Regions from separate parts of the Vibrio pelagius genome, predicted to be linked through region 1. Evidence: predicted binding sites of a transcription regulator. Region 1 holds the regulator's gene; the other holds the start of a gene.
What was found. Region 1 encodes PurR, which represses purine synthesis genes. Its sites were predicted from a motif close to TNANGNAAACGTTTNCNTNA; they were not measured.

Region 2: vsple_RS14810 (formate--tetrahydrofolate ligase) is a predicted target of PurR. The motif match lies at 2,904-2,923, and genes of this name have one in related genera.

The regions. Positions count from the first base shown of each region.
Region 1 covers NZ_AP025503.1:1,157,382-1,161,982, forward strand. The annotation lists gene vsple_RS05225 (putative signal transducing protein) at 1-270, opposite strand, end outside; gene vsple_RS05230 (TVP38/TMEM64 family protein) at 284-964, opposite strand; gene vsple_RS05235 (TfoX/Sxy family DNA transformation protein) at 1,089-1,679, opposite strand; cyclic di-GMP riboswitch class I at 1,808-1,892, opposite strand; gene purR (HTH-type transcriptional repressor PurR) at 2,064-3,068, opposite strand; gene torD (molecular chaperone TorD) at 3,390-4,037, opposite strand; gene torR (two-component system response regulator TorR) at 4,294-4,601, shown strand, end outside.
Region 2 covers NZ_AP025504.1:121,302-125,902, reverse strand. The annotation lists gene vsple_RS14825 (hypothetical protein) at 44-538, opposite strand; gene vsple_RS14820 (CreA family protein) at 789-1,262, shown strand; gene vsple_RS14815 (inosine/guanosine kinase) at 1,398-2,702, shown strand; gene vsple_RS14810 (formate--tetrahydrofolate ligase) at 2,955-4,601, shown strand, end outside.

The DNA of each region.
Region 1 (4,601 bases):
TTCATTGATTTCATGACATTGGCTGCAACGCCACTCTTCATAGATGATGGAGTCTTGTTGTTTCTTATAAGCGTTAATGAGATTCAATGCCGCAGGCGCGTCAGAAGGCTCGTAGAGCCACACATATGGGTCTGTTTCCTCAGAGAAGGGGATTTCTCCTTTCAAACCAAACAACCCTTCTCCACGCACCTCACAGGCAATCTTTTCACTCTCTAGCAGCCCACAGATTATATGAGCCTCAGTTGGGTTTGCAGCACTGAAGATCTTCATCCACTTTCCTTGTCTATTCTACTATTGGTGCCGAACGAAACTTACCCATAATCCATTTTGCGGCGATTGGGAACACCCCAAGTAGTGCAAAAGAGATGAGTACAGAAGGAGATACGATACCTGATAGAGATTCGATCTCTGCCAGTTGAGTACCTGCGTTTAAGTAAACGGCAGTGCCAGGAAGCATCCCTAACTGACTGGTTAAATAGTAACGCCCTACGGAGATAGGTGTTAAACCCATGAGTAAGTTAATTAAGAAAAATGGGAATACCGGAATCAAACGTAGAGAGAATAGGTAGAATGCCCCGTCTTTTTCTACACCTTGGTTGATGGTAGACAGCTTGTCACCAAATTTACTTTGTACCCAGTCTCGTAATAGAAAACGGCTGCTCAAAAACGCCAGTGTTGCACCTATAGTGCTTGCAAACGAGACGAGTAACAAACTGGTCCAGAAGCCGAATAGAGCCGCACCGAGCAGCGTAACCACCGCGGCACCTGGAATTGAAAATGCGGTAATCATTACATAGAGAATGAAGTAGGTTGCTGCTGCTGCAACAAAATGACTCTCTATGTAGCCGTTTAGAAGTGCTTGTTGAGCCTTGGCATTTTCAAGCGTTAAGTACTGGCCAAAGTTGACAGCCAGTATCACTATCGTGGCAACTAAAATTATGCCTAAAATCATTTTCTTACTCATGAGAGCGTCCCTAAATTTTTTGCTTGTAGTTAGTATAGTTAGACAGGAGGAGGAGAGATTAACTTTCAATAGAAAATAAAAAAAGCCACATCAATGTGGCTTTTGACAATTAAGTGATTTGGACTTAATTAATAGAGTTGATAAGCTCATCGCGTCGTTGTTGAGGTATGACCGACCAATGAGTACCGTTGATGGCACCTTCAAGTGCCCAAAGCAGCTCTAAGCTGACACTGGACGAGTGAGACTCTTTTATTGCTTTGTACGCATTAACAGAACCAGACTCATACAAGCTCTCGACGGTATCGATGCCTGCTTTTTTCAACATACGCTCTGTGGCAAGCCGAAGGTTGGGCAAATCTTTTAATCGTGTAGGCTTCGCCGATGATTGGATTTGCTTCTCTTTTTTGGCACAGTCAAGGGACGTTTTTGCCAGTTCGATAATACGTTCTTGAGTCTGCCAGAGGTCTTCTGGAAGAGCAAAATACTTAGTAACGACTGGGAATCCGCGTTTTTTGTATACGTAAGGTTCGAAACCCTGTTGTTCAAATTTTGAAGTAGTATTTTTGTCAGCTCGAATGTGTAATTGATTGTTAACGACCAGTGCAAACATCGTGTCGTCGGCAAAGAGGCCAAAACCGCCAAACATTGAGCGTGACTTAATCTTTCCAAGTGGCTCAAATAACTTCATTGAGTCCTTGAGTATCGGTTTATCCATATTGTTTATCTCGGTGTATTTGAATTACGCCACCAAATAAGCAGGTCCGAGAGATTAGCAAAATGTCGCAATAAAATTGTCAATAAGCCGTAAATTACTACTAAAGGTAGGAAATACTGCATTTTGCCATCGGTAACCCCGCTACCATACCAATAATGGGTTAGGCCGGAGGCTTTGCGTCTCACCCTTTCAAGTGATTTGCCCTGTGCGTGACTGTATAACGAAGAATAAAGTTTTTTGTTGAATGAGGTTCACACTTGTTATTCCAAAATGTGATCTTAATTCAGTTAATTGTTGTATTTATATGCAACAAGGTTTTTATTTTGTCGGAATAAAAAAAACGCACCAAGCGGTGCGTTTTATTAGATTTTTCTAAAGTTTACGTTATTTTAACGTTCTAACTGTAGCTCGCTCAATGATCTCTGGATGCATTTCGAACACGCGTTTTTCGTGATCTTTGTCTTTAATGCGTTCCAACAAGATTTCAAATGCGTTTTTGCCGACACGACGCTTTGGCTGGTGAACAGTTGTCAACGGTGGTGAGAAGTACTCTGCCAGCTCAATATTGTCGTAACCAATCACTGAAATGTCTTCTGGGATCTTAATGCCTTGCTGTTGTAGACGGCTCATAAGACCAAGTGCCATCGTATCGTTGAAACAGAATACTGCTGTCGGGCGATTCTCCATTGCAACGATTTTATCTGCCGCGATAACTGCGGTGTCACATTCGAAGTTACCTTCAAGAATTAGACTGTCATCTGTTTGAATGTTTGCTTCCTCAAGAGCACGGCGATAACCCGCGATACGCTCTACACATGCCGCTTTATCCAAATGTCCACTTAGACAAGCGATACGTTCATGTCCTCGTTCAACCAGGTATTTAGTGGCGAGGTAGCCACCTTCTTCTGAGTTGTCGATGATTTTATCCGCTTGTGAACTCTCTGGGCCCCAGTCCATAACAACTTTTGGAATGTCTGCGTGGCGGTCAAGCATTTCACGCAGTTCTTCAGTTAAGTCAGAACACATTACCAAGATGCCGTCTACGCGTTTTTCAGCAAGCATTCGGATGTAGTCGCGTTGCTTCTCGTAGATACCACCTGTGTTACATAGAATCAGCGTGTAGCCTTGACGGTAACAGTAGCTCTCTACTCCATCGATCACTTCAGAGAAGAATAGGTTGGTTGATTGAGTCACTAGCATACCGATTGTGCGCGTAGAGTTACATTTCAGGCTACGAGCAACAGCACTTGGTGCATAATTTAGTTCATCGACGGCTTTGTTTACTTTTTCTTGAGTCGCTTCTGCGACGAAACGTGTCTTGTTGATCACGTGAGAAACGGTGGTTGTTGATACGCCGGCTAAGCGAGCGACATCTTTTATAGTTGCCATGGCTTTATCCTATTGATAGCTACTTCCTCAGCAGTACGGAGCAAGTAGCCGTTTAAAGCTACCAGAACAAGAGCTTAGAATATGGAGGGCTCTCTCGGTACTAAAGTGCTAAAAAACAAAAAACCGCTTATGAGAGCGGCTTGTCTTAACACCGAAATGCTCTTAGCTAATTTAAAGCATAGCATTTCGAGAATGTTTCATATTTTATCGTTTGCGGTCACAATTTTAGACTGACTAGAAAATACTCGCAATAAAATTCACCCAGAAATCTGGGTGAGTTGTCACATTCTACCTAAATTGTACCCTTAGTCATCAGTGAATTTATTCACCAGCTAAATATTGTGTATCAAGTTTACAGAAAGCGACTAGCAATTCTGCAACACATGCGTAAAAACCAAACTCATCAAATTCACGGCATTTTACTGCGAACTGTGGAACCCAACTAAGGAGCTGTCGTTCAACAAACTCGTGTTGTGTAGCGAAAGCCGTTTCTAGATCTTGTTCACTCTCAAGGTCGTTGGAACGAATAATGATGTTACCCAGGAAATCTAACTCAATGGCTAGGTGGTCAGCAGGCTCTTTCAGATCTTGGTTTACGGCGATGCCGTAAGACGCCATGATGGCTTCCATGTCTTGAGCTGGTTTTGCATTCAGTAGTCCACTTTTGTCTAGATAAATAGAAGCGTACGGCAGAGCACCGTACTTATCCGACTTTAAGAACAGCTCGCAAAAATCGGATGAAAGCTCTAATTGAGCATCTTCACGGTTCTGTAATCGGTTAAGTGTATCTACTAGGTTATTGATTGATGGCTTAAGCGTCTCGTTGTCGCCGAGGCCGGTTAAAAACGAACGAATCTCAACCGAGTGGTATTTGTCCAATTCTTCTTGAGTCAGTTCTTTCGCGAACAGGCTCGATAGCCACCAGTAGATTTCAGCTCGTTGTTCATTGAACGCTTTGGTTTCTTTCATCTCAATAATCCTAATATCGTCTTTCGTAATATCTGCGGTACGAAGGCTTACTAACCCTTGTATTTGCTAACTGCAAAGTCACTCGTTAGTAGTAATGCCTATATTGAATTGCGATGGGGGTTAAATAGCAAGGTTTAAGATTGTCTTGTATCAAAAAAAATTCAGGTTTCTGGCTTTTATCTTACCTACTACTAGAATTGTTACTAGTTATGAATAGAATGGTCACTGAAACTATTAAATAAGAAAAGTGGTGTAGATGAGCTATCACGTATTAGTCGTTGAAGATGATGTGGTAACCCGTAGTAAGCTAGTTGGATATTTCCAGAATGAGGGTTACACAGTAAGCGAAGCAGAAAGCGGCGCTCAAATGAGAAATGTTTTAGAAGAAAATAACGTAGATCTCATTATGCTGGACATCAACTTACCAGGCGAAGATGGATTGATGCTAACTCGCGAATTACGCAGTCAATCAGACATTGGGATTATTTTAGTTACTGGACGCACGGATAGCATCGACAAAATTGTAGGCCTAGAGATGGGCGCAGATGATTATGTTACCAAACC
Region 2 (4,601 bases), on a different replicon from region 1:
GGTAATAGCCGGTTATAGCGGGAGCGCACTCCCACTTTTTGTATTAACTTTCCACCCACACCTTGGTATTGGGAGTTATCGAACTTTCTAGTAATGAGACGAGTTGATGAGCAAAACCTATTGTATCCTGCCCCGCTTGGTTAACGATATCCGAAATCAGAACTTCGTCTTCTTCGACAGTAACAATTGCACTGGCTACGACATCAGAACCAAGGGTTCCTATATAAAGTTGATATTCGTCAGACAAGATAATTTGGCTCAAGAACTCAAGGATATGAGTTTTATCGAACTCACTTTCATAAACGCTGGCTTGATTAAGCGAGAATAAAACGGTGAGCTTATGAAAGTCGACTTTGTGAATTTCTTCAATATGGGAAGGAGTTTGATTTGAAGGAAGCAGTTGATAGCTTTTCTTGGCAAGGTTGGCTTGATAAACATCTCGACCAAGCAAACTCTCTTTCGCCGGATAAGCAACATCCACTTGACTTGCCAACCACGCGTTCTTTTTCAGCGCGATTTCAGGTATTTCATTATTCATTCTTTTACTACCTACTTTTAGTATCCCCAAATATCACAATTATTTGGAAGGCATACGGTCGCCTTAGGCGCCGAGCTACAAGCAGAGAGCATACAGAGCATCGTGACTACCAACAAGTACTTTAAATGCTTCATAAATTAAGGTTCTCCCAATACTACCTTTTCGAATAGAGCGAAAAGCTCTACACTCGTATTCAAGCTTTCAATACTCCTTATAGTAATTAGAACTCTATAAATTAAAAGGACTTCTTATGAAAAAAGCCCTAATCGCATTAGGTATTATAACCATGTTGGCTGGTTGTTCAGATAACGAAGTTGGTGACGTATCACTTGGTTTCTTCACTTTGAAAGATATTAAGATCTCTCACCTCGACGATGAAAAAATCCCAGGAGTCACCTGTCACATCGCTTCTATCAAGGCGGATTTCTCACTGGCAGACCCAAGTGACAGCTCGATCTCATGTCGTCAAACGGGCGATATCACTCCTGAGATGATTGCGAAAATAGATAAGAGCGCGTCTGGTGAAGTGGTCTTCAAGCAGTCAAAAAGCATTTTCTTTAAGACAATGAAGGTAAGACGCATTTACGATGCAGACAACCAAACCTTGCTGTATCTGTCTTACACAACCAAGGAGACAGAAGGTAGCTTCAAGCACAGTCTTTCAACTGTTCCACTTTGGGGCACCGATGCTTACATAGAGCCGGCAACATCATCTGAAAAGTAAAAATAAGCCACTCGTTTTCTGCTATCCGCTCACCTGTACACACAATGTACAGGTGAGTCTGAATGTAATAAAAATGAAAGATATTACAAAAAACTGTGATATCATGCGGCAAAATTTTCTCACTGTAATTTTCTTATGAAATTTCCTGGACAGCGCAAATCTAAGCACTACTTCCCTACACACGCCCGTGATCCACTCATCAACCAGATGAAGGAAACGCCAAAACTGTTTCGCCCGATTATTGTTGGTGTTGGTCAAACAATTGTAGATATCGAAGCGCGTGTTTCTGATGAGTTCCTTGCTAAATACGAGCTGAGTAAAGGTCACTCTCTCGTTTTAGAAGAGAGCAAAGCTGATGCCCTATACGAAGAACTTGTAGAGAGCGGTCTAATCACGCATCAATATCCAGGTGATACCATTGGTAATACTCTGCACAATTACTCTGTGCTAGCAGACAGCAAATCGGTACTTCTAGGTGTTATGTCACGTAATATCGAAGTTGGTTCATTTGCATACCGTTACCTATGCCGCACTTCTTCACGTATGAACTTAAACCATCTACAGACAGTCGAAGGCTCTATCGGTCGTTGTTACACCCTTATTTCTGATGATGGTGAGCGTACGTTTGCGATCAACGAAGGTGAAATGAATAACCTGCGTCCAGATAGCATCCCTGAAGATGTATTTGAAAAGGCTTCTGCATTGGTGGTTTCTTCATACCTAATGCGTGGTAAACCAGAAGATCCAATGCCAAAAGCGGTCGCTCGTGCTATCGAGATTGCTAAAGAAAACAACGTGCCAGTGGTACTGACGTTAGGCACTAAGTGGGTAATCGAAGGTAACGCTGAGTGGTGGCAAGACTACATCAAAGAGAATATCTCTATCATTGCGATGAACGAAGAGGAAGGCCAAGCACTAACCGGCGAGAAAGATCCTCTACTTGCAGCTGATAAAGCGCTGGAGTGGGTAGATTTAGTTCTGTGTACGGCAGGTCCTGTTGGCCTATACATGGCAGGTTACACAGACGAGACAGCGAAACGTGAAACTGAGCTGCCTCTTCTTCCAGGAAACATCCCAGAATTTAATAAATATGAATTTAGCCGCGCGATGCGTAAGGCAGACTGTAACAATCCCGTTAAAGTGTACTCTCACATTGGACCTTACCTTGGTGGTCCGCTAGAGATTAAGAACACCAATGGCGCGGGTGATGCTGCATTGTCTGCCCTGCTTCATGATATGGCTGCAAATAGCCACCACTACATGAACGTGCCAAACTCGTCTAAACATGATCAACCTTATATGACTTACTCGTCGCTGTCACAGATCTGTAAGTACGCTAACCGTGTAAGTTACGAAGTTCTAACACAACACTCTCCGCGCCTTGGTCGCGCGCTTCCAGAGCGTGAAGACAGCTTAGAAGAAGCATACTGGGATCGTTAATCACAGGTTCTACGTTTTTCTATTAAGGGTTGCACTATGCAACCCTTTTTATTTTCGACTGACTCAATAGGAGACCTCAGTAACCATGATGAGTTGTCATCACTAGATTTGATCTCGCGCAATGACTCACTAAATCTGGTATCTTCCAGCACATACTTCGCGTGTTTAGCCTTTACATAGTCGATTTATACAGTATTATCGCCACGCAAACGTTTTCGTACCACCTTATCGGTTTCAACATAAGGATTTAATATGCTGTCTGATATTGAAATTTGCCGCTCCTCTTCACTTAAGAACATCCGTAATATTGCTCTCGGTGCGGGCTTAACCACTGAAGAATTCCAACCTATCGGATTGCACAAAGCGAAAGTCTCTTTAGAAAGCCTAAAGCGTCTCGAAGAGAAACCAAAAGGTAAGCTGATCCTTGTTACCGCAATTACACCAACGCCACTTGGTGAAGGGAAAACCGTCACAACAATCGGTTTGAGCCAAGGTTTAGCAGCGATTAATCAGTCAGTAATGGCATGTATTCGTCAACCTTCAATGGGGCCAGTATTTGGGGTCAAAGGCGGTGCTGCGGGCGGTGGTTATTCGCAAGTCGCCCCTATGGAACAATTGAACCTCCATCTTACTGGAGATATTCATTCTGTTACCGCGGCCCATAACCTTGCATCGGCAGCCATCGACGCTCGTTTGTATCATGAGAAGCGAGAAGGAACGGAAGCCTTTGAACAACGCTCTGGCTTAAAAGCGCTCAATATTGACCCTCAACGTGTCGTTTGGCGACGGGTTCTCGATCATAACGATCGTGCTCTACGTATGGTTACCATCGGTCAAAACGAAGACGGTAAAACCATTAATGGCTTTGAGCGTGAAGACGGCTTTGATATTTCAGCTGCCTCAGAGCTTATGGCCATTCTCGCGCTCGCAGAGAACTTACAAGACCTGCGTAAACGCATCGGACGCATTGTATTGGCTTACAATCGAAACGGTGAGCCACTAACAGCTGAAGACTTCCAAGTTGCTGGCGCAATGACAGTGACAATGAAGGATGCTATCGAGCCAACATTAATGCAAACATTAGAAGGCGTCCCTACCCTGATTCACGCAGGCCCCTTTGCCAATATTGCTCATGGTAACTCGTCGATCATTGCTGACAATATCGCCCTCAAGTTGGCAGATTACGTCGTAACTGAAGGTGGTTTCGGTTCTGATATGGGCTTTGAGAAGGCATGCAATATCAAAGCTACTGCCGCCAAACAGTCACCAGACTGCGCAGTGATTGTAGCAACGCTTAGAGGCCTAAAAGCAAATTCGGGGGTGTACGATTTAAGGCCAGGTACACCACTACCTGATTCGATCTTCCACGACGACCCTGATGCTCTTGTAGCGGGTTTTGAAAACCTTAAATGGCATATTGATAACGTTAAGAAATATGGCGTTCCTGTTGTAGTTGCTATCAACCGATTCCCACAAGACTCAGACCAAGAACTCGAGCAACTAGCCACAATGATCCGTGAGTACGACGACACCATATCAGTGGCGGTGAGCGAGGCGTTCGGTAGAGGCGGAGAAGGCGCAACGGATTTAGCCAAAGCGGTCGTCGCAGCTTGCGAAAAACCTGCACAATTTAAGCCCCTGTATACAACAGAACAGTCACTCGAAGAGAAATTGATGGCTGTCGCGGAAGTGGGTTACGGCGCAGCCAGTTTGACGTTGTCTGACAAAGCCAAATCGCAACTGACAGAGTTCAAAAAGCATGGCTTTGACCACCTTTCGGTATGTCTAGCTAAAACACCATTGTCGATTTCGACGGAAGCACATGTTAAAGGCGCCCCAACTCAGTTTGATGTTCCTGTGCGAGAACTCAAACTCTGTGCAGGTGCAGGATTTGTTTAT